2 regions of the Intestinimonas massiliensis (ex Afouda et al. 2020) genome follow, and region 2 is predicted to be linked to the other one. Evidence: a T-box and tRNA genes for the amino acid it is inferred to sense, from the RefSeq annotation. Region 2 holds a T-box; the other holds one or more tRNA genes.
The links. A T-box is a leader RNA that pairs with one kind of tRNA and senses whether it is charged. The one in region 2 lies ahead of BN2154_RS10675 (valine--tRNA ligase), so its partner is inferred to be a tRNA-Val.
Positions count from the first base shown of each region.

Region 1: it has a tRNA-Val gene. The T-box ahead of BN2154_RS10675 (valine--tRNA ligase) is inferred to sense a tRNA for this amino acid. The anticodon was not compared.

Region 1 is NZ_LN869529.1:2,139,447-2,153,751, reverse strand. It holds gene BN2154_RS14355 (sensor histidine kinase) at 1-26, shown strand, start outside; gene BN2154_RS14350 (response regulator transcription factor) at 20-763, shown strand; gene BN2154_RS14345 (thiolase family protein) at 867-2,063, opposite strand; gene BN2154_RS14340 (acyl CoA:acetate/3-ketoacid CoA transferase) at 2,120-3,673, opposite strand; gene BN2154_RS14335 (NifU family protein) at 3,714-3,995, opposite strand; gene BN2154_RS14330 (hypothetical protein) at 4,088-4,384, opposite strand; gene BN2154_RS14325 (4-hydroxyphenylacetate 3-hydroxylase family protein) at 4,398-5,855, opposite strand; gene BN2154_RS14320 (sigma-54 interaction domain-containing protein) at 5,989-7,425, opposite strand; gene BN2154_RS14315 (acyl-CoA dehydrogenase family protein) at 7,743-8,876, shown strand; gene BN2154_RS14310 (hypothetical protein) at 8,929-9,141, shown strand; gene BN2154_RS14305 (sodium:solute symporter family protein) at 9,187-10,770, shown strand; gene BN2154_RS14300 (hypothetical protein) at 10,784-11,311, shown strand; tRNA gene BN2154_RS14295 (tRNA-Val) at 11,827-11,903, opposite strand; gene BN2154_RS14290 (alpha/beta hydrolase) at 12,026-12,817, shown strand; gene ymfI (elongation factor P 5-aminopentanone reductase) at 12,814-13,554, shown strand; gene BN2154_RS14280 (ABC transporter substrate-binding protein) at 13,698-14,305, shown strand, end outside.
Region 2 is NZ_LN869529.1:1,402,688-1,416,992, forward strand. It holds gene BN2154_RS10630 (ABC-F family ATP-binding cassette domain-containing protein) at 137-1,918, opposite strand; gene BN2154_RS10635 (SPL family radical SAM protein) at 1,933-2,823, opposite strand; gene BN2154_RS10640 (dicarboxylate/amino acid:cation symporter) at 2,937-4,154, shown strand; gene BN2154_RS10645 (GtrA family protein) at 4,202-4,606, opposite strand; gene BN2154_RS10650 (glycosyltransferase family 2 protein) at 4,590-5,561, opposite strand; gene BN2154_RS10655 (sigma-70 family RNA polymerase sigma factor) at 5,643-6,356, opposite strand; gene spoIIAB (anti-sigma F factor) at 6,361-6,810, opposite strand; gene BN2154_RS10665 (STAS domain-containing protein) at 6,859-7,164, opposite strand; gene BN2154_RS10675 (valine--tRNA ligase) at 7,598-10,246, opposite strand; T-box leader at 10,294-10,513, opposite strand; gene BN2154_RS10680 (Na+/H+ antiporter NhaC family protein) at 10,607-12,253, opposite strand; gene gluQRS (tRNA glutamyl-Q(34) synthetase GluQRS) at 12,435-13,370, opposite strand; gene lpdA (dihydrolipoyl dehydrogenase) at 13,490-14,305, opposite strand, start outside.

The sequences.
Region 1 (14,305 bases), 740 kb from region 2:
CGAGAAGGGAGGTCCCCTCATGCTAAAGGTGGTCGTCGTGGAGGACGAGGAGCTGGTCCGCAAGGGTATCGTTCTGGCGGTGGACTGGGCCTCTGTGGGCTGCGCCGTGGTGGGGGAGGCCGCCAACGGCCAGGAGGGACTGGAGGTCATCGCACGCTACCGCCCCGACCTCATCGTTACCGACATCAAGATGCCCAGGCTGGATGGACTGGAGATGGTACGGCAGCTCAGGGCCCAGGGCAACCGGGCCTATGTGATCCTCCTCACCGCCTACAGCGACTTCTCCTATGCCCAGGCGGCGGTGAAGCTGGGGGCGGTGGACTATCTGCTCAAGCCCTTCCGCGACGGGGAGCTGGAGGCCGTCGTCGAGCGTATCCAGCGCCGGGAGCGGGAGGAGCGGCATCCGGCGTCCCCCGCCGGTCCCGAGGAGCTCCGGGGCAAAAGCAAATATGTTATGGAGGCCCTCAACTACATCTCCGAGCACTACAACGACCCGGAGATCGGGGTGAGCTCCATCGCCGGCCATCTGGGCGTCAGCGAGAGCCATCTGAGCCATGTATTCAAAAAGGAAACCTCCTATACCCTGTCCGGCTACCTGACCAGCTACCGGATGCACAAGGCTATGGAGCTGCTCAAGGACTGCCGCAGCAAGGTCTATGAGGTGGCCGAGCAGGTGGGCTATCGGGATATCACTTATTTCAGCAGCACCTTCAAAAAGGCGGTGGGGTTCTCTCCCTCGGAGTTCCAGCGCCGGTGCCAGTGATTGCCCTTCCCCATACTATTCAGAAGGAACCGGCTGGGGCCACGGCCCCAGCCGGTTCCTTCTGGATATATCCCAATCCACACAGGGCATGATCCGGAATGGGTCAGATGCGCTCCCACAGGGAGGCCATGGCCGGACCGCCGCCCACGCACAGTGCGGCGCCTCCCACCCGGTGCCCTGAGTGGAGCATCTCATAGATCAGCGACACCACGATCCGCAGGGCGGTACAGCCCACTGGATGCCCTAGGGAGATGCCAGAGCCGTTGATATTGGTCCGCGCCCGGTCCATCTGAATGCCGTGCTCTTCCTGGAGCATCCGTTCCACTCCGATGAACTGGGCGGCAAAGGCTTCGTTGACCTCCCAGTAGTCCACATCCTCAAATGCCAGGCCGACCGCTTTCAGACACTTGGGAATGGCCACGGCGGGACCCAGGCCCATGACCTCGGGCTCCACTCCCTCACCGCAGATATGGAGCATCTTTGCCAGGGGAGCGATGCCCAGCGCGTCGGCCTTTTCTTTTGACATGACCACCGCCGCCGCCGCCGCGTCGTTGATCCCGGAGGCGTTGGCCGCGGTGACCACGCCGTCCCGCAGAAAGGCCGGGGGAAGCTGGGCCATGGACGCCAGATCAGCACCCCGAATGGGATGCTCGTCGGTATCCACCACCACAGTGCCTTTTCGGCTGCGGACTTCCATCGGGACAATCTCGTCCTTAAATGTTCCGGCATCAATGGCGGCGCAGGCACGCTGATGACTCAAGACGGCCAGCTCATCGCACTCCTGCCGGGTAATGCCGTAGCGCTTGGCTACATTTTCCGCCGTGACGCCCATATGACCTCCGGACAACTCATCCACCAGGCCGTCATGGAGCATGGAGTCGGTGATCTGGCCGTGACCCATCCGGTAGCCATTCCGGGCCTTGGGGAGCAGATAGGGGGCGTTGGTCATGCTCTCCACACCCACAGCCAGACCAATGTCGGTCTTACCCAGCGCCACATCATTACAGACGATCTCCAGGGCCCGCATCCCGGAGGCGCAGTTCTGGTTTACGCTGACGGCGTTGCTGCGGGCGGGCAGCCCGATGCGCATACTCACCTGCCGGGCGGGCAGAGAGCCCTGCATGGCGGTGTAGAGCTGACCCATGGCGATCTCGTCCACCTGGGATGGGGCCAAACCGGCCCGGCGGATGGCCTCCTTTCCGGCGGCGATGGCCAGGTCACGGGCGGACAGGGAGGCAAAGGCCCCGTTAAATTCGCCGATGGGAGTACGGCAGGCGCTGACAATGACAACTTCTCGCATAGCGTTCCTCCAAACATCGTTGGTGAAGGTTAGGAGCCAATGGCTCCGGAAGGCTTTCAGATGGTGAGGCCCATCTTCTCCGCCTGAAAGACCCGGGGGTCCATCTGCTTTAAGTCCTTGGACAGGATGGGAAGAAAACCCATCTGGTCCAGCACATCCTTTTGCAGGTCCACCCCGGGGGCGATCTCCGTCAGAACGATGCCAGCCCGGGTGAGCCGGAAGACCGCCCGTTCGGTGACATAGAGCACCTCCTGGCCGATGGAGGCTCCGTATTCGCCGCTGTAGGTCACCTGCTGGACGTTCTCCACAAATTTGCGGTTGCGTCCCTCCCTGATGATGTGAAGCGCACCATTTCCAATCTCCAGCTCCAGACCGCCGGAGGTAAAGGAGCCGCAGAAAACCACCTTGCCGGTATTTTGGGAAATGTTGATGAAGCCGCCGCAGCCCGGTGTTTTGGGACCGAAACGCCCCACGTTGATGTCGCCCTTGGCGTTGACCTCGGCCAACCCCAGAACGGTCATGTCCAGGCCGCCGCCGTCATAGAAATCGAACATCGTGCGCATGTCCAGGATGCCCAGGGCGTTCTGCCCGGCGCCGAAGGCGCCGCCGCCGCAAGGGATGCCTCCCATCACGCCGCTTTCGGTGGTCATGGTGAGCTGATCGCCAAAGCCCTCCTCGGCAGCCACCACCGCCACACCCTCGGGCACACCGATCCCCAGATTGATGACGGCATGGGGAGTCAGTTCCATGGCGGCCCGGCGGGCCAGGACTTTGCGCACGTCCAGGGGCAGGGGCGGGATGGAGTCCACGGGGACGTTGATATGACCGGACATGCTGGGGTCGTAAAAATAAGCCTTGGTCTGACGGTGCTCCTCGATGGGGTCGGGGGAGACCACCACTGCATCCACAAAGATCCCCGGGATCTCCACCCGGTCGGCAGTGAGGCTGCCGGCGCGGACGGCGTTCTTTACCTGGACGATGACCTTGCCGCCACAGGCCTTGACCGCCATGGCGATGGTGCGCATCTCCAGGTTCACCGGCTCGTGTTCGATGGTAATGTTGCCGTCCTCGTCGCCGGTGGTGCCGCGGATAATAGCCACGTCAAACTTGGGAGTGGGATACCACAGCCACTCCTCCCCCTCAAACTCCACCACCTTCACCAGGTCCTCGGTGGTGACGGCATTGATTTTGCCGCCCTCCAACCGGGGGTCCACGAAGGTCTTGAGACCCACCTTGGTCAGTTCGCCGGGGCGCTGCTGGATGGCCGCCCGGAAAATACCCGCCACCACCCCCAAGGGGTAGTTGTAGGCCTGACACTTGTTTTCCGCCATATATTTGCCCAGCTTGGGTGTCAGGCCGAAGTGGCCGCCAATAATCTTGGCGATCATGCCGTCCTGGGCCAGGTGATCGTAGCCCTGCCCCTCGGCATTGCCTTGGCTGGCGCAGAACACACAAGTCAGGTCCCGGGGGTGGCCCGTCTGCGCATACCGTTCTCCCATGGCGCGAAAGACGGACTCGGGGGTCCCGGCGATCATAAAGCCCGACGTGCCCACCACGGCACCGTCCCGGATCAGGTCCAGCGCGGTGTCCATACTGACGATTTTACTCATATAGTCGCTCCCTTCTTTGATCTGGCGCGGGCAGGAGAGATTATCCCGGACTCTCCCACCGCAGCAACTGTCTGGCATACTGATAAAGGTCCAGATCAAGAGTGTCCAGCTCCACATGCTCCACGCCGGGCACGTGCTGCCGCAGCACTCGTTCCAGAACCTCGTCCGCCGTGTAATCGGCCGCGGCACAGCCGGCGCACTGGCCTAGAAGCCGTACATAAACGGTGTCCCCCTGGATCCGGGTGACTTCCACCTCGCCGCAGTGCTCCCGCAGGATCGGCCGGGCGTATTCGTCCAGGGCTTGTTCGATGGCTTCCCGCATCAGAATTGCTCCTTTCGTTGGAAAAAAGCGGAGGAACCGCCCGCTGACGATTCCTCCGCCTCAGCTCGTTTCGCACCGCTCTGCACGCCGCTTCAGCCGGACCGGGACACCGCCTGAATCCGGCGGAGGATACTGCTGCAGAGCTGTTCAGGAGGGGTGGGCCAGTGATCCACTGTGTCGGGGGAGACCAGGATCACTGGCCCCTGGAAATCAGGACGGCTGGCGCATTCGGCCTGACAGGCGTTGAGAATCAGGAGCACGTCCACGGCGGGGTCTCTGGCATAGTAACCAAAGACCAACTCGGGCGCCCGCGCCCGCAGCGTTTTGCAGAGTTCCGCCATATCCATGCGGGGCGCGCAGTGCCCGCAGAACTTGACGCCTACCTTCAAGGCGGGGACCTGCTTATTTTGAATATTTGCTGGGGTCTACACCGGCGATCTTCATAGCCGCCTTCTTCTTGCTTTCCAGGCCGGAGAGCTTGGAGTACATGATTTTCTGGGCTTGGGGCGAGCCGGCGCCGTGCATGGACTCCACCAGAGCCACGCCGCCGGTCATGACCTCCACCAGGCGGATCATCCGCATACGGTCCTCGGTGGGCACCGAGGCCACGCCCCGCATGTACTTTTCCACGTACTTGCCGACCTCAGGGCTGCGGAAGTCGGCTTCGGAGGGCAGCGTGGCCAGAATACCACCGCCCACATCCTGGGCCAGGCGGTCGATGTCGTAGATCAGCTTGGTAACGTTGTGCTTACCCACGTTGGCCAGCAGGGGGTCCACATAATAGTTGCCCGCGGCGGTGGGCTTGCCCTCAGCCGAGCAGGCGATGGAGCAGCAGTACAGGGTCTCGGCCAGATGGATCATCTCGTTGAGCTTATCCTTGATGTGGGTGGCCTTGCCATAGCCGCTCATGTCGGCCACGGTGGCGGCGGCGCCGATGACGATGTCGGACACGCCGCCCTTGCAGCCGCCGTAGTTCTGCCGGTGGTAGCAGGCAAAGCGCTCTACCAGCATTCCGGAGAACGGATACTCGCCGCACATAAAGACATTTTCCCAAGGTACGAACACATCCTCCAGGATGGTCAGGCACTCGCCGCCAACCACGCCATAGCGGGCGTTGCCCTGATCAATCTCGCCTTCCAGTTTCCGGTCGTCATTGGTCTGACGGCCGAAGATATGGATGACGCCGGGGGCATCCACGGGCAGCGCGCAGCAGACGGCGTAGTCCTTATCTTCCTCGCCGTAGCCGGAGGTGGGCATGATGAGCATTTCGTGGGAGTTAACCATGCCGGTCATGTGGGCCTTGGCGCCCCGGATGTAAATGCCCTTGTCGTCCTTCTTCACCACGTGGACGAACAGGTCGGGGTCGGCCTGCTGAGAGGGGCGTAGGCTCCGGTCGCCCTTGGGGTCGGTCATGGCGCCGGCCACCATCAGGTCCTCCTCCTGCCAGCGCAGCAGGTACTTTTTCAGGCGCTCGTGGTAGTTGGTGCCCAGCTTCTGGTCCATCTCGTAGGTGACGCTGTAGATGGAGTTGACGGCGTCCAGACCTACGCATCTTTGGTAACATGTACCAGTGTTTAGGGAAATCATGCGCAGCATCTTGACCTTTTTCACCAAATCATCTACACTTTGATGGATGTGTGTGAACCGATTGATCTTTTTCCCGGTCAGATGGGAGGTAGCGGTCATCAGATCCTCAAACTGGGGGTCCTCCGCCAGTTCATAGGTCATGGCGGCAGAGTTGACATGGCCTTTGATGAAGGGGTGGTCGATCACGTCCTTGCTGTCCAGGAGCTGTCCTTTGATGTACACCTTGATGTTGCGGTTGCGCAGGCTGTCTCTATACTCTTGTCCCGTTTTCATGCTGTTACCTCCGTTTAATTTTTTGGAAAGTGGATTTGTCGGCCTGCCCAAGATATAAGCAAATCGTGTGCCAACCGCAAAAAACGGGAACCCCGGCGTCGTACCGGAGTTCCCGTTTCTCCCAATTCATTTGTCAGGTTCCCGGGCCGGAGATTGCCTCCTGGCCACGGTATTTTTCCAGCTTGCGATACAGCACCGATTTGTGGAGCCGCAGGCGTCCAGCGGCCTTGGAAACACTGCCGCCGCATGCGTCAAGCGTCTCCAAAACGAGCTGCTTTTCATAGGCCTCCACGGCGGCGCGCAGGGAGACGCCCTCCCGGACCGGAGCGGAGGCCGGGTCTGTACGGTCCTGCGCCTCCAAGGAGGTCTCCGGCCCGGCGCCGCGGAAGGACAGGGTATTGTCCCCGCTCTCGAATTCCAGAATATCGGTGGGCGAGGTAATGAACAGCCGCTCGATCACGTTGCGCAGTTCCCGGACATTGCCGGGCCAGCGGTAGTGCTCCAGCCGCCGGATGGCGGAGTAGGACAGGATTTTTGTTTTGTTGTATTTTTTATTGAGTCTGCTGAGGAAGAACCGGGCCAGCGGCACGATGTCCTCCCGCCGCTCCCGCAGGGGCGGGATTTCCACGGAGAGGATGTTTAGACGGTAGTAGAGGTCGCTGCGGAACAGGCCCTGGGCGCACATCTCCTCCAGGTTCCGGTTGGTGGCCGCCACCAGCCGAAAATCCACCTTTTTGCTGCTCTCCGAGCCCAGACGGGTGACCTCCCCCGTTTCAATGACGCGCAGGAATTTGGCCTGGATCAAAAGGGGCATTTCCCCGATTTCATCCAGGAAGATGGTGCCGCCGTCGGCCAACTCGAACACACCGGCCTTGCCCTCCTTGTTGGCTCCGGTGAAGGCCCCCCTGGCATAGCCGAAAAACTCCGATTCCATCAGGCTCTCCGGGATGGCCGCGCAGTTGACTGGAATAAAGACCCCGCCGCTACGCGAGCTCTGGTTGTGGATGTATTTGGCAAGCACCTCCTTGCCGGCGCCCGTCTCCCCCGTCAGCAGGATGTTGCTGTCTGCGGGGGAGATCCGGGTCAGAAAGGCCAAAATGCCCTTCATAGCCGCGCTCTCTGCAATTACTGTGGCGTTATTGGACATTTTGGAGGACAAGAAGTCCAGCAGTTCTATGGATTTTTGCCTGGATTCCATCATCTCGCGGGCCACCAGTTCAGTGATCTGCTCGTTGAAACTGACGGCCACCACCAGCGCCACCTCGCCGTTTTCGTCCAGGACTGGATTGGACACCGTCAGGATGGGCATCTTCATTTTGCCCCGGACGTATTTGATGCTCAACTGCCGGGTCTCAAAGGCCTGGATACTGGCTGAGTTGAGGATATAGCCCTCCTCCGCCAGACCCATCAGGTTGGCTCCGCTCAAGCGTTCCTCGGGGATGTCCAGGGCGGAGCAGACCACGTCGTTGTAGTAGACCACGTTGCGGTTCCGGTCGCAGATTAGAAGGGTCCCTTTCATGTGGTTCAGGGCCTTCACCAAATTTTCCAAACCGAATTCTTCACGGCGCATGAGAGCCCCTCCTCTTGGCTGCAAAATCGTCTCACTTCTGCGACGATTCGCAAAATCACGAAATCAGAACCGTCTCACTTTTGCAATTTTTGGCTCGATTATACACAGATGATCCAGAAAAGTCAACCGTTGTAATTTCATATTTGGCAAAATTACTCATAGTAAATGGCTTGCCCTACGGCGCATGACTTTGCATAGAAGAGGTGGGCCGCGGGTCTTTTTGGGCGCAGGAATGTAGTTTGGCACAGATCTTGCATCTAAAATTCCATGAATGCATGCATCGCACATAGTACCAAAACTGAAATGGAGGAGATCATATGGGTTACCTGCTCAACGAAGACCAGCAAGCCATCGTCAGCTCCGTCAAGGCGTTTATGGAAAAAGAAGTGGCGCCGGTCTGCGCCGAATGCGACCGCTCGGGCGAGCTGCCCATGGCCGCCTATGACAAGGCGCTGGAGATGGGGCTGCACTGCATGGAGATTCCGGAAGAGTTTGGCGGCGGCGGCATCGACTATATGACTGTGGCGGCTGCCTGTGAAGAGATGGGCAAGGTAGACGCGGGGTTCGCCACCACCATGGGGGCCACCGGCCTGGCCATCAAGCCGGTCCTTCTGGCCGGCACTGCCACCCAGAAGCAGATGTACTCCGACATCCTCACACAGAAGAAGTTTGCCGCCTTCTGCCTCACCGAGCCCATGGCCGGCTCTGACGCAGGCGCCTGCACCACCACCGCCATCCGCGATGGAGACGAGTACATCATCAACGGCTCCAAGTGCTTTATCACCAACGGCGGGATCGCTGATGTGTACGTGGTTTTTGCCAACGTGGACCGCTCCAAGGGGCTGAAGGGCCTGACCGCTTTTATTGTCGAGCGCAGCCGCCCCGGCGTGAGCACCGGCAAGGAGGAGGATAAGTTCGGCATCCGCCTGTCTAACACCTGCGATGTGATCTTTGAGGATGTCCGCGTGCCCGCGGCCAATCGGCTGGGCGAAGAGGGCGAGGGCTTTAAGATCGCCATGCGCACCCTGGATCTGTCCCGCCCCTTCATCGGCGCCATCGCCGTGGGCATCTCCCAACGGGCCCTGGACGAGGCCGTGAGCTACTCCAAGACCCGGGTGACCTTTGGAAAACCCATCGCCAAGCAGCAGGCGCTCCAGTTCATGATGGCCGACATGGATATGCAGACCGAGGCCGCCCGACAGACCGTGATCTACTGCATCGACCGCATCATGATGCACCTGCCCTACTCCCGTGAGGCCGCCATCTGCAAGTGCTTCGCCGGCGACACCGCTGTGAAGTCTGCGCTGGATGCCATCCAGATTCTGGGCGGCTACGGCTACTCCAGGGAGTACCCGGTGGAAAAGCTTCTTCGGGACGCTAAGATTTTCCAGATCTTTGAGGGCACCAACCAGATTCAGCGCGTGGTCATTGCGGGCCAGCTTCTGAAATAATGCCCGCCCCATCCCCCTGCGCGTCAGCAATACGAGATAAGGAGGATGTATCATGAATCAGCCAAAGCCCAACGCCACCCTGTTTATCATCATCAACATCATATTCTTTGCGTTTAACTTTCTGGTCATTCCCATCCTGCCCAACCCCATCCTTTTTGGCTGGCTGAGCCTGCATTATCTGCTGTTTTTCGGCACCGCCCCCATCGGCTCTCTCATCTGGGGCGCCTACTTCATCCAGTTTTTTGCCCGCCAGAAAGATATTTGACCCCCTGCACCGTTCCAACGAAACATGGAGGAGGTATAACGCAATATGAATATGTACGCAGTTTTTACGCTGGTGCTCTGCGGAGTTTATGGCGTCTTCATGGTCATTCAGGGCCTGGCCAACTACCGAAAGACCAGCGGCTCGACCGAGACCTTCTACAACGCCGACCGCGGCGTCAACACCTTTATGCTCGTCTGCTCCACTGCCGTATCGGTGTTCAGCGGCCTGGCCTTCTACGGCTGGCCTTCTTCGTCCTATAAGCTGGGCGCCGGCTACATCTCCGGTATGGGCGCCTTCTGCGTTGGCCTGGAGTTCGCGGTGATTGGCTACCGCCTGTGGCTCCTGGGCAAGGAGTATGGCTTTACAACACCGATTGATTTCCTGCGCAGCCGCTATTATTCCGAGAAGTACGGCGTGTTCTGTGCGATTCTCATGGTGGCCATGATTGTGCCCTATGTGGCTCTGCAGCTCATCACCATTGGCGATGGTATGAACGTCTCAACCAAGGGCTTCGTGCCCTACTTCCTCGCGGTACTCTTTGCCTGCGCCATCATCTGTTTCCATGTATTCGGAGGCGGCATGAAGGCGGTGGCCTGGATGGATACCTTTAACTTTATCTTGGGTGTGGGTACCCTGTGGGTGCTGGTCGTCGTCCTGGTGGTGCGGAACTTCGACGGCGGTATGGTAGGGGTTTACGAGGCCATCAAGAACGATCCAGTGTCCGTGGCCAACTTAGGGGCGCCGGGTGCCACCGGCTACTTCACCATCCCCGGCATCATCAACCAGGCCCTTACCGCCTCGGTCGCCACGATTGTGTGGCCCCACATCTATTCCCGCTGCTACATTGCAAAGAGCAAGAAGAACTTTGAGGTCATGGCGTGGGGCCTGCCGCTGGGCTACCTGATGACCTTCACCGGCCTGATTCTCATCGGTATTTACATCGGCCCCGGCATCCTGGGCTCCGGCTTTGACAAGGCGGACTCTCTAGTGCCCTATCTGGCCACAAACTTCGCGCCCCCCATCGTCAGTGCCGTCGCCATGCTGTGTCTCTTCGCCTTTGCTATCTCTACCGGCGAGTCAATGCTTCTGTCCGGTACGGCCATGGTGACCAAGGACCTGTTTGTTCGGCATCGTTTCCTGCTAAAAGGACTGCCTGCCGACGACAAAAAGGTAGTGCATTGGACCCGCATCGTGGTAATCATTATGATGATCGGTATGCTCATCATCGTCTGGCTGCGGCCGGCTGCCATCGTGGATTACGCCTACAAGCTCTCCTCCCCCTACTTTGCCATGGTCATGCCCGCCACCATCGGCGGCCTGTTCTGGAAAAAGGGGACCAAGGAGGGGGCCTGGGCGGGTACCATCGTGGGCTGCATCATCGTCACCCTTGGCACGTTCTTCATTAAAAATCTGCCTCTGGGTTTGTCTGCGCTCTCCTGGGGCCTGCTCATCAACGCCGTCCTCTACATCGTGGTCAGTCTGTGCACCAAATGTCCGGAGGAGATTGCAGACAAGTACATTACCCGGGTGGAAAATTACATCAGCGCCGGTACCGATATGGATACAATTGTGGGCAATACCATCTTAGCCTCCACCTTCCGTCCTGAGCAATTGGCCAGCAAGCGCTGATAGGAGGGATACTATGACCACTCTGACGGAGAAGACCTTGTTTTCCATCTATGGCGTCTCAATCGAGCACCCCAAGGACTGGAAGATCTTTTTCAATCCAAAGCGCACCTTTGACTATACCACGGGTTTTTTCCGTATTGAGGACTACATCCCCAAAAAGGGAGCCCAGGTTTCCCTGAGTATCAATTGGGAGAAGGTCCCCGGCGACAACGAGAGCTTTGCCCGCCAGTACTGCGACAACATTTTGATGCAGTATCAAAGGCAGATGAAAAAAGCACCGTTCCAGGTGGAGACCATGGAGGTCATTGACTTCATGGACGGGAAAGCCGCCTATATCGTGTCGGAATACCGAGCCAGCCCGGGTCTGGTCAAAAAAAAGACCGACGGTTCCGTACGGACCATGCAGTTGGCCTTCTATGACGAGAACTCCGGTCGGGCTGTGGTCAGCTCGGTGATCGGGCTGCCGGACAAGGTAACTGAGGAAGAGGATTTTCTGCGGGAGCTGGTATTCTCCGTCAGATGTGCATCCCATGAGCCCTGAACCATCAAGGAAGGACCGGGTGGCTGCCCGGTCCTCTCATTTTGGTGCTGCCAATACACAAAAGGGCCCTGGAGAATCATTCTCCAGGGCCCTTTTGTAAGGAGGCTGGCCATAAGCTCTAGAGCCGGTCATTGGAGAAGGCCCGGTTCCATGCACCGGTCGGCGCCCACACGTCCAGGCTATCTGCGCAGTTCAAAAAGCGGAACAGCCTTCTTTTTTATGGAAGTATGTGCAGTTCCGGCATATTAAACGCGTGGAGGAACAGCTCGCCTCCAGCGGCCGGAACATAGCCGAGAACGCACTCGCGTCCTGCCAAATCTTAATCGCAGTTTTTAGGTCGTCACCGGCCAAACACCCCGCGCTTACCGAATGTTCTCTCTGAAGGGAAGCGGGCAGTGAAGGCGTATTCCTTGCCGCCCGCATCCGTTTCTTGTATGTGGGAGCGCATTCGCCCCCCAAATTCCGGCTAAAAGACGTAAAAAGCCCAGGAACCATATGGTTCCTGGGCTTTTTCATGGTGGACGATACAGGACTTGAACCTGTGACCTCCCGCACGTCAAGCGGATGCTCATACCAGCTGAGCTAATCGTCCGAAGCGCAAAAATCATTATAGCGGATTGGTAAGGGCTTGTCAAGGCTTTTTTCACAAGAGGGTGGTCAACCGGCGTGAAAGCTGGTATACTGGGAAAAATGACGTAAAAGTGAGGGATGACTGTGAGGACGCGCGTCTGGAGCCGTTGGGAGCTGGACCCACACCTGCCGGAGGCGGCTACGGAGCTCCGCATGACCGAATTTCCGGCGGCGGGGGAAGAAAGCGAGTGGAGTGTGCTCCTGCTGCCCGGCGGGGCCTATCGGATGACGGCTCCCCGGGAGGGGGCACCGGTGGCTGCCGCCTTTGCGGCGGCCGGAATCCACGCCTGGGTGCTGGACTACAGTGTGGCGCCCGACCGCTGGCCTCAGCCCTTTCTGGAGGCTGGGGCGGCTTTGGCGCGCATCCGGAGAGGACGGGGCGGCCGGGTGGCGGTGTGCGGCTTTTCCGCCGGAGGCCATCTGGCAGGCTGTCTGGCCAACCTCTGGGGCAGTCCTGTGCTGGAGGAGCGCCTGGGCCTGCGCCCGGCGGAGGCCCGACCGGACGCGGCCATCCTCGGCTACCCGGTCGTCACCGCCGGGGCGTTCGGGGCTGCAGACTGCTTCCGCACGTTGACGGGAGCGGACGACATGGCGGAGATACCGCCGGAGCTCTCGCTGGAGAACAGCGTGACCGCCGGAAATCCCCCCGCGTTTCTTTGGTGTACCGGGACCGATGACCGGGTTCCGGCGGAAAACACCCTGCTCTATGTGGCGGCGCTGCGTCGGGCGGGGGTCCCCTTTGAACTGCACCTCTACCCCGACGGCCCTCACGCCATGGCCCTGGCCGACCGGCGGACGCAGGGGCGGCCGGAGCAGCAGGACCCCCATGTGGCCACCTGGTTCCCCCTGTGCCTGGAGTGGCTGAAAGGACTGTGAAGGAAATGAAAACGGCATTGATTACCGGCGGCAGCCGGGGCATAGGCGCCGCCACGGCCCGGACGCTTGCCCGGGCGGGCTACGCGGTAGCCATCAACTATCACCACTCCCGACGGGAGGCAGAGGACCTGGCGGCGGAGCTGGCGGCGGAGGGCCGCCCAGCTCTGGCGGTGCAGGCCGACGTCTCCGACCCGGAGCAGGTCCGGCGTATGGTTGACAATGTGTTGGATAAATTTTGTCAACTTGACATTTTGGTATGCAACGCAGGGGTGGCCTCCCAGGGACTTTTGTGTGAAACAAGTGATGCAGATTGGCGCAGGCTGATGGGAGTGGACCTGGACGGAGTATTCTATTGCTGCCGGGCAGTCTACCGCCATATGGTGGCGCGCAAGACGGGGCGCATTGTCACCGTCTCTTCCATGTGGGGGCGCTCCGGGGCCTCCTGTGAGGCGGCCTATTCCGCCGCCAAAGCGGGCGTCATAGGGCTAACCAAGGCCCTGGCCCGGGAGTTGGGGCCCTCCGGCATCACGGTGAACTGCGTGGCGCCGGGGGTCATTGACACCGACATGAATGCCCATCTGCCTCCCGGGGACCTGGCCGTTTTGGCGGAGGAGACCCCTTTGGGCCGCCTCGGCGCCCCGGAGGAGGTGGCACGGGCAGTGCTGTTCTTGGCCTCCGAGGGGGCGGATTTTATTACCGGACAGGTGCTGGGCGTGGACGGCGGCTTTCTGATCTGACCGGAAATGAAGGACGGAAGGGCAACTTTGTCATTTCTGCTTGAAATATTCTGTGCGGAAAAGGCCTTTTGGCGGAAACGACGGTTGACAATTTTAGAAGGGGAGCTTATAATTGTCAACAATCCCAAAGGAGGTAGTATGAAATGAAGAAGTTCCGTGTTTTGTCTCTTGCTCTCGTGGCTGCCATGTGCTTCTCCCTGCTGGCCGGCTGCGGCGGCGGTAGCTCCGCCAGCCCCTCGCCGTCCGCCTCGGCTCCCGCGGCGTCTCAGCCTGCCGAGACCGGCTCCACCGGCGAGAGCGGTGAGATCACCATCGCCCTGATCACCAACACCACCGGCGACTATGCCCAGTATGGCATTCCGGTCCATAACGGCGCCAAGCTGTACATTGATCAGCTCAACGCCAACGGCGGCATCAACGGCAAGACCATCAAGGTCCTGGAGTATGATGACAAGGCCGACGGCATCGAGACCGTCAACGCCTTCAACCTGGCCATGGACAACGGCATCACCGCCGTCATCGGCTCCGTGCTCACCGGCGCCACCATCGCCCTGGCCGATGCCACCTACGAGGTCAACATGCCCCAGATCACCGCCTCCGCCACCGCGGCCGGCGTGACCATGATCGACCCCGAGGACGAAAACAGCGAGATCCGCACCAACGTGTTCCGCTCCTGCTTCATCGACCCCTTCCAGGGCGAGAAGATGGCTGACTACGCCTACAACAAGCTGGGCGCCAGGACCGCGGGCAT
Region 2 (14,305 bases):
ATCAAAAACCTCCTGTTGCATTCTTCTAATGTTTTTGGAATCTGGCCCTATTGTATACGTATTTTCAGCGGGGCGCAAGTTGTCCCCGTGGAAATTCATGCTTTTTTAATCTTTTTTCAATCCGGATTTAGAAAAATCATGGATGGGCGATGCGCTCGGCCAAATCGGTGAGGTAGAGCCACCGCTCCATCTTCTCCTCCAGCCGGGCCTCCAGCTCCTCCTGCCTCGCCTGAAGGTCCTGCAGGGCCACGTAATCGCTGGCCTTCTCCTCCTGCTCCGCCCGAACGGCGGCCAGTTCTCCCTCTAGAGCGGCGATGTCGGCTTCGATGGTCCCATACTCCCGCTGCTCCTTGTAGCTGAACTTCAGCTTTTGGGGGCCGGTGGGCTTCTCCTGGGGCCGCTTCTCTCCGCTGGACCGGGGCGTCTTTTCCCGCTGCGCCTCTGCACGGGCGGCCAGATAGTCTGAATATCCCCCGGTATAGCCCTGCACCGCCCCGCCCTCTCCCACGGCAAAGATCCGCCGGGCCATTTTATCGAGAAAATAGCGGTCGTGAGACACGGCGATGACCGCCCCGGGGAAGGTCTCCAGATAGTCCTCCAGGATGGTGAGGGTCTGGATGTCCAGGTCGTTGGTAGGCTCATCCAGCAGCAGCACGTTGGGGGCGGCGCACAGGATGGACAGCAGGAACAGCCGCCGTTTCTCTCCGCCAGAAAGCCTGTCGATGGGGGCCCACTGGGCGTCCTTTGGAAAGAGAAACTTTTCCAGGAGCTGGGAGGCGGTGAGGGAACCCTCCGGGGTCTCAATGCGGTTGCCGATGTCCTTCACATAGTCAATGACCCGCCGGTCCGCCGCCATGGGAGGGGTCTCCTGAGCAAAATAGCCGATGCGCACCGTCTCTCCGGTTACCACCTCTCCCGCGTCGGGAGCCAGCCGCCCGGCGATGAGGTTCAGCAGGGTGCTCTTGCCGCTGCCGTTGGGACCCACGACCCCGATGCGGTCGTCCCGCAGCAGCATCAGGTCGAAATCCCGCAGCACGGTCCTTCCCCCAAATTCCTTGGATACCCCGCGGAGCTCAATGGTCTTTTTCCCCAGGCGGCTGGACAGGGCGGACAGCTCCAGCTCGGCCCGCTTCTCCGGCCCCGTCTGGTCCCGCAGGGCCTCATACCGCTCCAACCGCTCCCGGCTCTTGGTCCCTCGGGCGGTGGGGCCCTGCATCACCCACTGGTACTCCCGCCGGAGGATGGACTGACGCTTGCGCTCGCTGGCCGCCTCCATCTCCTCCCGCTGGGCCTTGGCCTCCAGGTACCTGGCGTAGCTCCCCTCGTAAAAGGCGAGTTTGCCCCGCTCTACCTCCACAATACGCTCCACCACCCGCTCCAGGAAATAGCGGTCGTGGGTGACCATCACCAGCGCCCCCTTGAACTGGCGCAGCCGCTCCTCCAGCCAGGCCACCATCTCGGCATCCAGGTGGTTGGTGGGCTCGTCCAGAATGAGCACGTCGCAGTCGTGGACCAGCGCGGCGGCCAGGGCCGTCCGCTTGCGCTGCCCGCCGGAGAGTTCCCCCATCCGCTGTTCAAAATTGGTGACGCCCAGGCGGGTGAGGATACTTTTGGCCTCGTACTCCTGAAGCTCCCGGGCCTCGGGGGACAGGCGGTCAAAGACCTGCTCCAGCACGGTGCGCGCCGGGTCGAAGGCCGGGTTCTGGGGCAGATATTCCAGCCGCACATTGGGGTCCCGAGCCACCGTTCCCCCATCGGGTTCCTCCGCCCCCGCCAGGATGCGCAGCAGGGTGGACTTGCCGTTGCCGTTCAGCCCGATGACCCCCAGCTTCTGTCCCCGCTCCAGATAGAGGGACGCCCCGTCCAGCACGGCCCGGGTCCCGTATATTTTTGTGATGTGTTCCGCGGAAAGCAGCATGGCTGCCGCTCCTTTCAATCCAAAAAACTGAGCTGCCGGTCCTCATAGCCCCGCTGGTAGTTGGCCGTGATGTGCCTCATCTCGTACAAAAGCCCCAGCTCGCCGCACCGCCGGGAGAACACCTCCCACAGCCGCCTGGCCCGGGGGCTGGTGCAGACATACCGGTCCCCATAGCGCTTTTCGTGCTTCTCACGCAGGCCCCGGCCGGGGAAAGCGGCCTCCAGCCGGTCCAGATACCAGCTCCGCTGGCCCTGCCGCTGGGTCATGCCGAAGGCGGGGTAGATGTACCGGGCCCCGGCCTCCGCCGCCGCCTCGGTCACCGCCAGGACGTTCTCCTCGGTGTCCTCGACGAAGGGGAGCACCGGCATCAGCAGGATACACACCGGGATGCCCGCCCTGGACAGCGCCCGCACGGCCTCCAGCCGCCGGGTCGGGCTGGGCGCCCGGGGCTCCAGCTTGGCGGCCAGAGCGTCGTCCGCCGTGGTGAGGGTCAGCTTGCACAGCACCGGAGCGCGGCTCTGGATAAACCGGAGCAGGTCGATGTCCCGGACCACCAGATCGCTCTTGGTGGCCAGGGTGACCCCGAAGCCATAGGCGTCCAGCAGGGACAGCGCGTTCCGGGTGAGCTCGAGCTCCCGCTCAAACGGGTTGTAGGGGTCGCTCATGGCCCCCATGCCTACAATACCGGGGCGGAGCTTGCGCCGGAGGTCGTCCCGCAGGACGGCCAGGGCGTTCTCCTTGACCCGCACGGTATCAAAGTCCTCCACCCGATAGCAGTCGCTCCTGCTGTCGCAGTAGATACAGCCGTGGCAACAGCCCCGGTACAGATTCATGGTGTAGTCCGTGCCGAACCAGGAGCCATCCCTGGTCCGGTGCAGCAGATGCTTGGCCGGGACAGATTCCAAACCGCTCGCCTCCGTTTCCTCCAGTGTATCACAATCCGGAGAAAATTCGTATCTTTTCTTTTGTTTTGAAGTATGATATCCTATTGGCTGTTGTTAATTCAGGAGGGATATCCATGAAACATAAGCCGCCCCTTTCCGTGCAGATTCTGATCGGCCTGCTCCTGGGCGTCCTGGCCGGGCTGGCCCTGCAGGCCGCGCCGGACGTCGCCCGAACCTATATCAAGCCCTTCGGCGTTCTGTTCCTCAACCTCATCAAAATGGTGGTGGTGCCTCTGGTGTTCGCCTCCATCACCGTGGGCACCTGCGGCCTGGGAGACGCCAAAAAGGTGGGCCGCATCGGCGGAAAAACCATTTTGTTCTACCTGTGCACCACCGCGCTGGCCGTCACGCTGGGTCTGCTGGCGGCCAACCTCTTTCCGGTGGGGCGGGGGCTGGGCCAGGTGGCGCAAGAATCCGCCGGAGCCGCCGGGACGACGGTCAGCGTCGCCGACACCCTGCTGAATATCGTCCCCACCAATCCTGTGGCCGCCCTGGCCGAGGGCAATATGCTCCAAATCATCTTTTTCGCCCTGTGCCTGGGCGGGGCCATCCTGCTCATCGGAGAGAAAGGCTTGCCCCTGCTGGCGGTGTGCGACAGTCTGGCCGAGGCCATGTACGCCCTCACCGGATTCATCATGAAGCTGGCCCCCGTCGCCGTCTTCGCCCTCATCGCCCCAGTGGTGGCCGAGCTGGGCCCCCGGGTGCTGCTTGCCTTTCTGGGGGTCATCCTGGTGGTATACGGGGCCTGCCTACTCCACATGCTGGTAGGCTACTCCATCGCCGTGGGGGGCATCGCCCGGGTCAACCCCCTGACCTTCTTCCGGACCGCCCTGCCCGCTCTGGTATTCGCCTTCTCCTCCGCCAGCTCGGCGGGCACCCTCCCCTTCTCCATGGAGGCCGCCCGCAGGCTGGGGGTGCCCGCTCCGGTGCGCTCCTTCGTCCTGCCCCTGGGGGCCACCATCAACATGGACGGCACCGCCATCTACCAGGGGGTGTGCGCCCTCTTTATCGCCAACGCCTATGGCATCCCTCTGGACCTGGGGCAGCAGGTCACCATCGTGCTCACCTGCACGCTGGCCTCCGTCGGCACCGCCGGGGTCCCCGGCGCGGGAGTGGTGATGCTCACCATGGTACTCCAGTCGGTGGGCCTGCCCGTGGAGGGGGTAGCCCTGGTGGCGGGCATCGACCGCGTCCTGGACATGGCCCGCACCACCGTCAACATCACCGGCGACATCGCCTGCTCGGCCGTGGTGGCCGCCACCGAGGGCGGGCTGAAACCGGAGCGCCCATAAAAAGCAAGGGGACTGACGAGCGCGCGCTCGCCGGTCCCTTTTTGCTCCTATGTTCCCTTCCGGAAAGCAAAAAACCGCTGTCCAAAGTAGTTGAGCACGGTATACAGCCCCATGCCCACCAGCTTGGAGAGCCGCTCGACCCAGATCACGGGTACGGCGTTGGGCTGTTGGGGGATAGGCACCAGCACCTTGGCCAGCCCATACCCCACCACATAGCACACCGCCACGTTGACGGCGAACTTTACCGCCGACCGGCCCAGCTTCTCCTGACTGTGGAAGGTGAAGTGCCGGTTGAGGAAGAAGCTCATCACCGCTCCGGCCACATAGGCGATGGCGGTGGAGGGCCAGTAGCCCAGCCCCTCCAGAAGGAACATGAGGAACATGGACAGCAGGGTGTTGCCCACCCCCACCAGCAGGAATTTGGGAATCGAGCTGTCAATTAGTCTGGCCATGTTCGTCCTCCAGCACCTCCCGGATCAGGAACCGGGGGCGACCCTTGGTCTCCAGGTAGATTTTTCCGATATACTCCCCAATGACCCCCAGGGACAGCAGGATCAATCCCCCGATGGCCCAGACGGAGCAGATGACGCTGGCCCAGCCCAGAACGGTTTCTCCGTGGGCCCAGCGGACGATGGAATAGATCAGCATCAGGATGCTGATGAAAAAGATGAGAAAGCCCAGGGCCGTGATATAGCGGATGGGCTTCACCGACAGGGAGGTGATGCCCTCCATGGCAAAGGAGAGCATCTTTTTGAGGGGATACTTGCTCTCGCCGGCGAACCGCTCGCCCCGCTCGTACTCCACGGCGGCGCTGGGATAGCCCACCAGGGGCACGATCCCCCGAAGGAACAGGTTGACTTCCTTGAACGCCGCCAGCCCCTCCAGGGCCCGGCGGGAGAGCAGGCGATAGTCAGCGTGGTTGAACACCGTCTCGGCCCCCAGGGCGTTCATCACCCGGTAAAAGCCCTCTGCGGTGAAGCGTTTGAAAAAGGAATCGCTCTTTCGGGAGGAACGGACGCCGTACACCACGTCGCACCCCTCGTAGTACTTGTCCACCATGGCGTCCACCGCGTCAATGTCGTCCTGGAGGTCGGCGTCCATGGAGATGACCATGTCGGCCCGGTCCTTGGCGGTCATCAGTCCGGCCAGCAGAGCGTTCTGGTGACCCCGGTTGCGGCTCAGATCCGCGCCGGAGAACAGCGGGCACTGCCGATGCAGGTCAGAGATCACCGCCCAGGTGTGGTCCCGGGAGCCGTCGTTGACAAAGAGGACCCGGCTCTGATCGGAGATCCGCCCGGCGGCCGTCAGAGCCTCCAGCTTGGCCCGGAGGCGGCGGGCGGTCTCGGGCAGGACCTCCTCCTCATTGTAGCAGGGGACCACGATATAGAGGGTATCCGGATGTTCCACGGAGTCTTCACTCCCTTGTGTTTTATGATCCTTTCGATTATACCCCCTTTGGACGAAAAAAGCCATCCTTGTGTTCCAAATTTACTCGCTCAGAATGGAGCGCAGGCGTTCCATCGCCTTGCGCTCGATGCGGGACACCTGTACCTGGCTCACCCCCAGCACCTTGGCCGCCTTGTCCTGGGTGAGATTTTTGTAGTACCGCAGGAAGATAACCTGCTTTTCCCGGTCAGGCAGGCTTTCGATGGCCCCCCGGAGGGCCAGCTTCTCCACCACCCCCTCCTCCATGCCCTCGGTGCCCAGAACGGACTCCAGAGTGAAGCCCCCGTCCCCCGTCTCCATCTGGAGGGAGGCCACCGGCAGATTGGCCTCCTCGGCGGCGGCAATCTCCTCGGGCTCCAGCCCCGTCTCCTCCGAGAGCTCGGAGAGGGTGGGCTCCCGGCCCAGCAGGTGAGTCAGCCGGTCCCGGGCGGTCCGGATGGCGGTGCCCCGCTCCTTTACCCCCCGGCTGACCTTCACCGCCCCGTCGTCCCGGAGAAAGCGTCGGATCTCCCCGGCGATCTTGGGCACGGCATAGGTGGAGAACTGACAGCCGTAGGCCGTGTCGAAGCCCCGGACCGCCTTGAGAAAGCCCAGGCAGCCCAACTGATACAGGTCCTCCGGGTCCACGCCGCGGCCGTAATAGCGCCGGACGATGGACCAGATGAGTCCGGCGTTCTCCTCCAGCATCCGCTCGCAGGCCTCGTTGTCCCCGTTGTGGGCGGCTTCCAGGAGGGAGGAAGCCTCCAGCGCGCTCATGGGCTCACCGCCCGCCCGCCGCCAGGCGGCGGGAGATGCGGCGGCGCAGGGTGACGGTGGTGCCTTTTCCGGGGGCGGACTTCACCTTGAGGGCGTCCATAAAGCTCTCCATGATGGTGAAGCCCATGCCGGAGCGCTCCTCGTTCCCGGTGGTGAACAGAGGGGTGCGGGCCTGAGCCACGTCGGCGATGCCCACCCCCCAATCCTGGACCACCACCTCCAGCGTGTTGTCCTCGAAAAGGCGCAGCTTCATCCGGATTTTTCCCAGTTCGTTGGGGTAGGCGTGGACGATGCAGTTCGTCACCGCCTCGCTGACGGCGGTCTTGATGTCGTTGACCTCATCCAGCGTGGGGTCCATCTGGGCGGCAAAGCAGGCCGCCGTCGTCCGGGCAAAGCCCTCATTGGCCGAACGGCTCAGGAATTCCACGGTGGCGCTGTTGACCGGATTTCTCATATGTATAGCCTCCTATTGGTCCGTGTGCGGCGGGGCAGCCCCGCCGCATCACTCAAATTTCATCAGCCGGTCCAGCCCGGCGGCCCGCAGGACCTTGCCCGCCTGATCCGGCACGTGCTGCACCGTCATGGTCCCACCCAGAAGCCCCACCCGCCGGTGGGCCCGCAGCAGCACCGCGATCCCCGAGCTGTCCATAAAGGTCACGTCTCCCAGATCCACCGTCAGGCGGCGGGGCAGCTCCATGTCGATCTCCCGGTCCAGCACGTCCATCATCTCCCGGGCCCGGTGGTGGTCCACCTCCCCGGTAATGGTCACCCGCAGCACCCGATCCTCCGCCGTACAACTTACCGGCATAGCTTGTCCCTCCCAGTTCTCTTTGGTATCTATAAAAAAATCGCAGTATACCAGAATTTGGTATACTGCGATTATAACGCGGGGACGCGGGGGCTTTTTGTCGAAGTGTCTGTATTTGGAAATTTATAGGTCCTGTGGTTTCCTCCTCGGCCTCCAGTACCGGCAGGTCTGCTCCACGCCGCGGCGCTTCATGCGGGGATAGCCACAATGTCCAAAGTCCAATGCGTGAAATGGCTCTCCCTCCATTTGACGATGGCAAAACGGCTGGGCCTATATAAAACGACTGATGCACGCTATGAAACGGGTAGGTACGAAATTCCCTTCTCCGTTGCGATACGGATTGCCAAGTGCCACAAAGTCACTCTGGACTATTTGGCTGCAATCGTGATGTAAAAGCCGGCGGACACACTGATATGTGTCCGCCGGCTTTTTGTTACATGCTCCGGAGCTGTTCCTCCAGCTTGGCGATCAGCGCCGTCAGCTTACCGGCGCGCTCCCGCTCGGCCTCCACCACGTTGGCAGGGGCCTTATTGACAAAGCCCGGGTTGTTCAGCTTGGCCTGCAGCTTCTCCAGCTCCGCCTTCTGCTTGCCCAGGTCCTTCTGAATCCGGGCCTTTTCCTTCTCCAGATCCACCAGCTCGGCCATGGGCATGGAGATACGGGCCGCATGGGTGATGACGGTGACCATGCCCCTGGCGCTCTCCTCGCCGTCGGCGCCCAGGCCGGCCACGCCGGTGATGGTCACGTCGCTGGCGTAGGCCAGGCGCTTCAGGAAGGGGATACCCGCCTGGAAGACCTCCTGCTCCAGAGTGGAGACGGTCAGGCTGGCCTTCTTGGAGGGGGGCACATTCATCTCCGCCCGCCGCGTGCGGACAGCGCCGATGGCGTCCATGATCATCTCCATGGCCTTTTCCTCTTCGGGGAAGTCCAGCTCCACATGGTGCTCGGGCCACTTCTGGAGCATGAGGAAATCGCCCTCATGCGGCAGCGCCTGCCAGATTTCCTCGGTAATAAAGGGCATGAAGGGATGCAGCAGCTTGAGAATATCGGTCAGAACACAGCACAGCACCTTCTGCGCGTTGACCTTGGCCTCCTCGTCGTCGCCCTGGAGGCGGGACTTGGTCAGCTCGATATACCAGTCGCAGTAGTCGTCCCAGATGAAATCGTATACCTTCTGGGCGGCCACGCCCAGCTCGTATTTGTCCATGTTCTCGGTGATCTCGGGGATGACGGCGTTGAGCTTGGACAGAATCCACTTGTCCTCCAGCTCCAGCCGCTCGGGCAGCTCGCACGTGTCGATGGTCAGGTTCATCATCAGGAAGCGGCTGGCGTTCCAGATCTTGTTGGCAAAGTTGCGCATGGCCTCGCACCGCTCGGTGTAGAAGCGCATGTCGTTTCCGGGGCTGTTGCCGGTGACCAGATTGAACCGCAGGGCGTCGGCGCCGTACTGCTCGGCAATCTCCAGAGGGTCGATGCCGTTGCCCAGGGACTTGGACATCTTGCGGCCCTTGTCGTCCCGGACCAGGCCGTGGATGAACACGGTGTGGAAGGGGGGCTTGCCGGTGTGCTCACAGCCGGAGAAGATCATCCGGGCCACCCAGAAGAAGATGATGTCGTAGCCGGTGACCAACACATCGGTGGGATAGAAGTATTTGTAATCCTCGCTGCTCTCGTCCGGCCAGCCCAGGGTGGAGAAGGGCCACAGAGCGGAGGAAAACCAGGTGTCCAGCACGTCCTCCTCCTGGTGGATATGCCGGCTGTGGCAGTGCTGGCACTCGGTGGGGTCAGACTCGGAGACGGTCAGCTTGCCGCAGTCGTCGCAGTACCAGGCGGGGATGCGGTGGCCCCACCAGAGCTGACGGGAAATACACCAATCGTGGACGTTCTCCATCCAGTTGGTGTAGGTCTTGGCGAAGCGGTCAGGGACGAACTTGGTCTCCCCCTCGTTGACCACCCGCAGGGCCTCCTTGGCCAGGGGCTCCATCTTGACGAACCACTGGGCGGAGATGAGGGGCTCCACATCGCTGTGGCAGCGGTAGCAGGTGCCCACGTTGTGCTGGTGGGGCTCCACCTTCACCAGGTAGCCTCCCGCCTCCAGATCCGCCACAATGGCCTTCCGGGCCTCGTAGCGGTCCATGCCGGAGTACTTGCCGTACCCCTCCACCACCCTGCCGTTGTCGTCCAGCACCCGGATGGTCTCCAGATTCTGGCGCAGGCCGACCTCGAAGTCGTTGGGGTCGTGGGCGGGGGTCATCTTCACGCAGCCGGTGCCGAAGGTCCTGTCCACGTATGCGTCGGCCACGATGGGCATCTCCCGGCCCACCAGAGGCAGGATGCACTTCTTGCCCACGATGCTCTTATACCGCTCGTCCTCGGGGTTGACGGCCACGCCGGTGTCGCCCAGCATGGTCTCGGGCCGGGTGGTGGCCACCACGACCCAGCGGTCGGTCTCCCCCTGGATAGGGTAACGGATGTGCCAGAGATTGCCGGGCTTGTCCTGGTACTCCACCTCCGCGTCGCTCAGGGCGGTGACGCAGTGAGGGCACCAGTTGATGATGCGGGAGCCCTTGTAGATCAGGCCCTTGTTGTAGAGGCGGACGAACACATGGCGCACAGCGGCGGACAGGCCGTCGTCCATGGTAAACCGGGCCCGGGACCAATCGCAGGAGGCGCCCAGCTTCTTCTGCTGCTCCACGATGCGGCCGCCGTACTTGGCCTTCCAGTCCCAGACGCGCTCCAGGAACTTCTCCCGGCCCAGGTCATAGCGGGTGAGGCCCTCCTTGGTGCGCAGCTCCTCCTCCACCTTGATCTGGGTAGCGATGCCGGCGTGATCGGTGCCGGGGACCCACAGCGCGGCGTAGCCCTGCATCCGTTTGAACCGGATGAGGATATCCTGAAGGGTGGAGTCCATGGCGTGGCCCATATGGAGCTGGCCGGTGACGTTGGGGGGCGGCATCACAATGGTGAAGGGCTTCTTGTCAGGGTCCCGGTGCCCCACGAAGCAGCCGTTCTTCTCCCACATCTCGTAGATGCGGCCTTCGACCTCTTGGGGCTCATAGACCTTGGGCAGTTCTTTCTTCATGTTTACATCTCCTTTTCGGGGCAACAAAAAGCGCCCCGAGCATGCTTGCTCAGGGCGAACGAATGTCCGCGGTACCACCTGAATTTGGGCGCGGCGCGCCCACACTCCTTGACCCTTAACGCGGGCGCACGTTGCGGCCTACGGCAGGATGCCGTTCAGCCCACAGCTCCGGGACCACCTTCCCCGCTTTTTTGGAGAGCCTCGCAGCAGGCCGGCTCCTCTCTGCACCAAACGAAGGCGGGTACTCCTTCCCATCACAGCCTTTTTTCGTCGAACAGCCTTAGTATACGCAAATGGCGGGAAAATGTCAAGGAAAAACCGGGGCGGACCAAGTCCGCCCCGGCTTTTCCTTGCAATCGCTTATTTCACCACAGCCGCCTCGTCCTTTTTGGACGAGATGCTCTTCAGGGCGAAGAGGACCACCTCCAGCAGGACCAGGCTGATAATCAGGGTAATCCAGGTGTTGCCGTTGGTCAGGCCGGCGATGATGTAACCCACGAAGCAGACCGCAGCGACGGTCAGCGCGTAGGGGAGCTGCGTGGCCACATGGTTGACGTGGTTGCAGCGGGCGCCGGCGGAGGCCATGATGGTGGTGTCGGAGATGGGAGAGCAGTGGTCGCCGCAGACGGCGCCGGCCAGGCAGGCGGCGATGGAGGTGACCATCATATCGCTGCCCATGGGGAACAGCGGCAGCACGATGGGGATCATGATGCCGAAGGTGCCCCAGGAGGTGCCGGTAGCGAAGGCCAAGCCCACACAGACCAGGAACACGATGGCGGGCAGCATGGCCTTCATGCCGGGGGCCGCATTGGCCACCAGGTTCTCCACGAAGGTGGCGCCGCCCAGCAGGCCGGTCATGCCGGACAGGGTCCACGCAAAGGTGAGGATCAGGATGGCGGGGACCATCTGCTTGAAGCCGTCGGGGATGCACTCGGTGAATTCCTGGAAGGTCATTACGCGGCGGATCATGTAGTAGATAAAGGTAAGAATCAGGGTGATGACGGAGCCCAGCACCAGGCCCATGGAGGCGTCGGACCCGGCAAAGGCGTCAATGAAGCTCTCGCCGTCAAAGAAGCCGCCGGTGTAGACCATGCCCATGATGCAGCAGAAAATCAGCACCACCACGGGGAGCACCAGGTCGATGACCTTGCCGTTGGCGTTGGGCTTCACGTCGCCCAGTCCCTCGCCATAGGGCCGGTCAGGCGTGGTGAACAGGTCGTTTTTGTCCCGGGCATTGTCCTCATGGATCTTCATGGGACCGTAGTCGAACTTGCCTATCGCCAGGGTGAGGCACATCACGATGGTCAGCAGGGCATAGAGGTTGTTGGGGATCGTCTGCAGGAACATGGCAAAGCCGTTGATGCCGGAATCCTCGGGGACGGAGCCGGTGACGGCGGCGGCCCAGGAGGAGATGGGCGCGATGATACAGATGGGCGCGGCCGTGGCGTCGATGAGGTAGGCCAGCTTGGCCCGGGACACCCGGTGGCCATCCGTAACGGGCAGCATAACGGAGCCCACGGTCAGGCAGTTGAAATAGTCGTCCACGAAGATGAGCACGCCCAGCAGCATAGTGGAGAGCTGGCCGCCCACCCGTGTCTTGATGTGGTCCTTGGCCCAGTTACCGAAGGCAGTGGAGCCGCCGGCCTTGTTCATCAGGGCCACCATGATGCCCAGGATAACCAGGAACACCAGGATGCCCGCGTTCCAGGAGTCGGAAATCTTATAGATCATGCCGCCGTCTTCATTGAAGAACATGGTCATGATGGTCAGCTCGGGGTTGAAGTTAGCGTACAGCAGGCCGCCCACCAGGATGCCTACGAACAGAGAGCTGTAGACCTCCTTGGTGATCAGGGCCAGGATGATGGCGATGACAGGGGGCAGCAGAGACAGGGGGCTGGCGTAGAAATTGCTGACGTATTCCGCCTCGCCTTCCGCGAAGGCTACGGTCATCATGATAGCGGTCAAGGCCACAAAAACAACCAAGAATGGAAGAAACCTCTTCCGCATGTTGGATCTGTGCATGTTTACCCTCCCTTTCGAATGATGCTTGTGTCGGATTTGCCGTTGCTGAGATAAAACCAAACCAATTCCCATTTACAGCATATCACATTTGCTCCCAAACCACAAGTAAAATCGAACAAATTACATCTGCATTTTATGTGTAAACTCGGCAAACTCACTATGCTATTCAGAGCTGTTCTATGCAGATCGGAGCCCGCTTCACTTTGGCCCAGGTAAATTCCTTCACCAACTCCCGGGGGCTTGCCGGGGCCGGCTCTTCCGTGAGCCCGGCCAAAAATGCCAGATACCCGGTCAACTCCGCCGGGGTAAACCGCTCCCGCAGGGCCCCCATGTCCAGGTCCTGGTCCCGTTTGGACAGGCGGCGGCCGTCGGCGGCCTCCAGCAGCGGGAGGTGGGCATAGGTGGGGCGGCGATAGCCCAGCTTGTCCATCAGCCAGAGCTGACGCGGGGTGGAGTCCAGCAGGTCCATGCCCCGCACCACCCGGGTCACCCCCATCCGGGCGTCATCCACCGTGACCGCGAGCTGATAGGCATACACCCCGTCGGAGCGCCGTACGATAAAATCTCCGCAGTCGTGGGCCAGGTGGAAGGATTGGGGTCCGCAGTTGGCGTCGCGGAAGGCCACCGTCTCGTGGGGGACCGCCGCCTTCCAGGCCGGGTCCCGTTCCCGCCAGCGGGCGGCCCGCTCCTCCGCCGTAAAGGCGCGGCAGGGACACGCCCCCATGTCCCGCACCTCCCCGGGGTGAGGGGCGGAGGCGGCCAGCCGCTGGTGGCGGCTGCACCAGCAGGGGTAGAGCAGCCCCTGCTCCTCCAGAGCCCGGAACGCCGCGTCATACAGTGCGGTGCGCTCCCGCTGGCAGTATGGGCCGTTGGGTCCGCCCGCCTGGAAGCCCTCCTCCCACCCCAGCCCCAGCCAGCGCAGATCGTCGGCGATCCGGGAGGCCCAGGGCTCCCCAGTCCGCAGGGGGTCCAGATCCTCCATCCGCAGCACCACCGTGCCCCCCGCCGCCCGGGCGTCCAGCCAGGCCAGCAGGAAGGACAGTACGTTTCCCAGGTGCATCCGGCCGCTGGGGCTGGGGGCAAAGCGTCCCTTTTCCGCCATATGGTTCTCTCCCCTTTGTTCGTTCTTCCGCCAGTGTACCACAGGTCCGGGCACTTTTACAGCCCAAACATACCAAGGACCGCACGCCGGATACCCGGCATGCGGTCCTCTCCGTCTTTTTATCGGTTGAGCTGGTGGATGGCCAGGCCGAAGCAGCTCTCTGCCGCCTCGGAAATCCCCTCCCCAAACGTGGGGTGAGGCCGGATAAGCTGGGCCATGCGCTCCACCGTCCGGCCCTCCGCCACGGCGAGGGTAAATTCCCCAATCAGGTCGGTGGCCCGCTCGCACATGAGCTGGGCGCCCAGCACCGCGCCGCTTTCGGCGTGGTACACCACCTTGATGAAGCCCCGTTCCCCCCGGGCGATGACCGTGCGGCCGTTGCCGCTCATCAGATACTTGCCCGTCTTGTACGGGATACCGTTTTCCTTGCACTCGGCCTCCGTGCTGCCCACACAGGCGATCTCCGGGTCGGTGTACACGCAGGCCGGGACGGCCTCCAGGCGCATGGGGGGCCGCAGGCCGGCCATACGGCTCACGGCGTTGATCCCCTGGGCGGAGGCTACATGGGCCAGTTGGATGTTGCCCTTGACCACGTCCCCGATGGCGCAGATACCGGCCACCCGGGTGGAGAAATGGAGGTTCACCGGAATGCCGCCCCGGTCCAGCCCCAGCGCGTCCTCCAATCTGGGGGAAAAGAGGCCGGCGGTGTTCGGCCGCCGCCCGGTGGCCACCAGCACGGCGTCGGACTGCGCCGTCTCCGCCTTGCCCTTGGCCGTAAAGGTGCACGTCAGCGCCTCGCCCTGCCGCTCCACCCGCTCTACGACGGCGCCGGCGTGGACCCGGACCCCCCGCTTTTTCAGCAGCATGGCCAGGTTCTGACCCAGCTCCCGGTCCAGCGTGGGCAGGATGCGGTCCATGGCCTCGATGACGGTGAC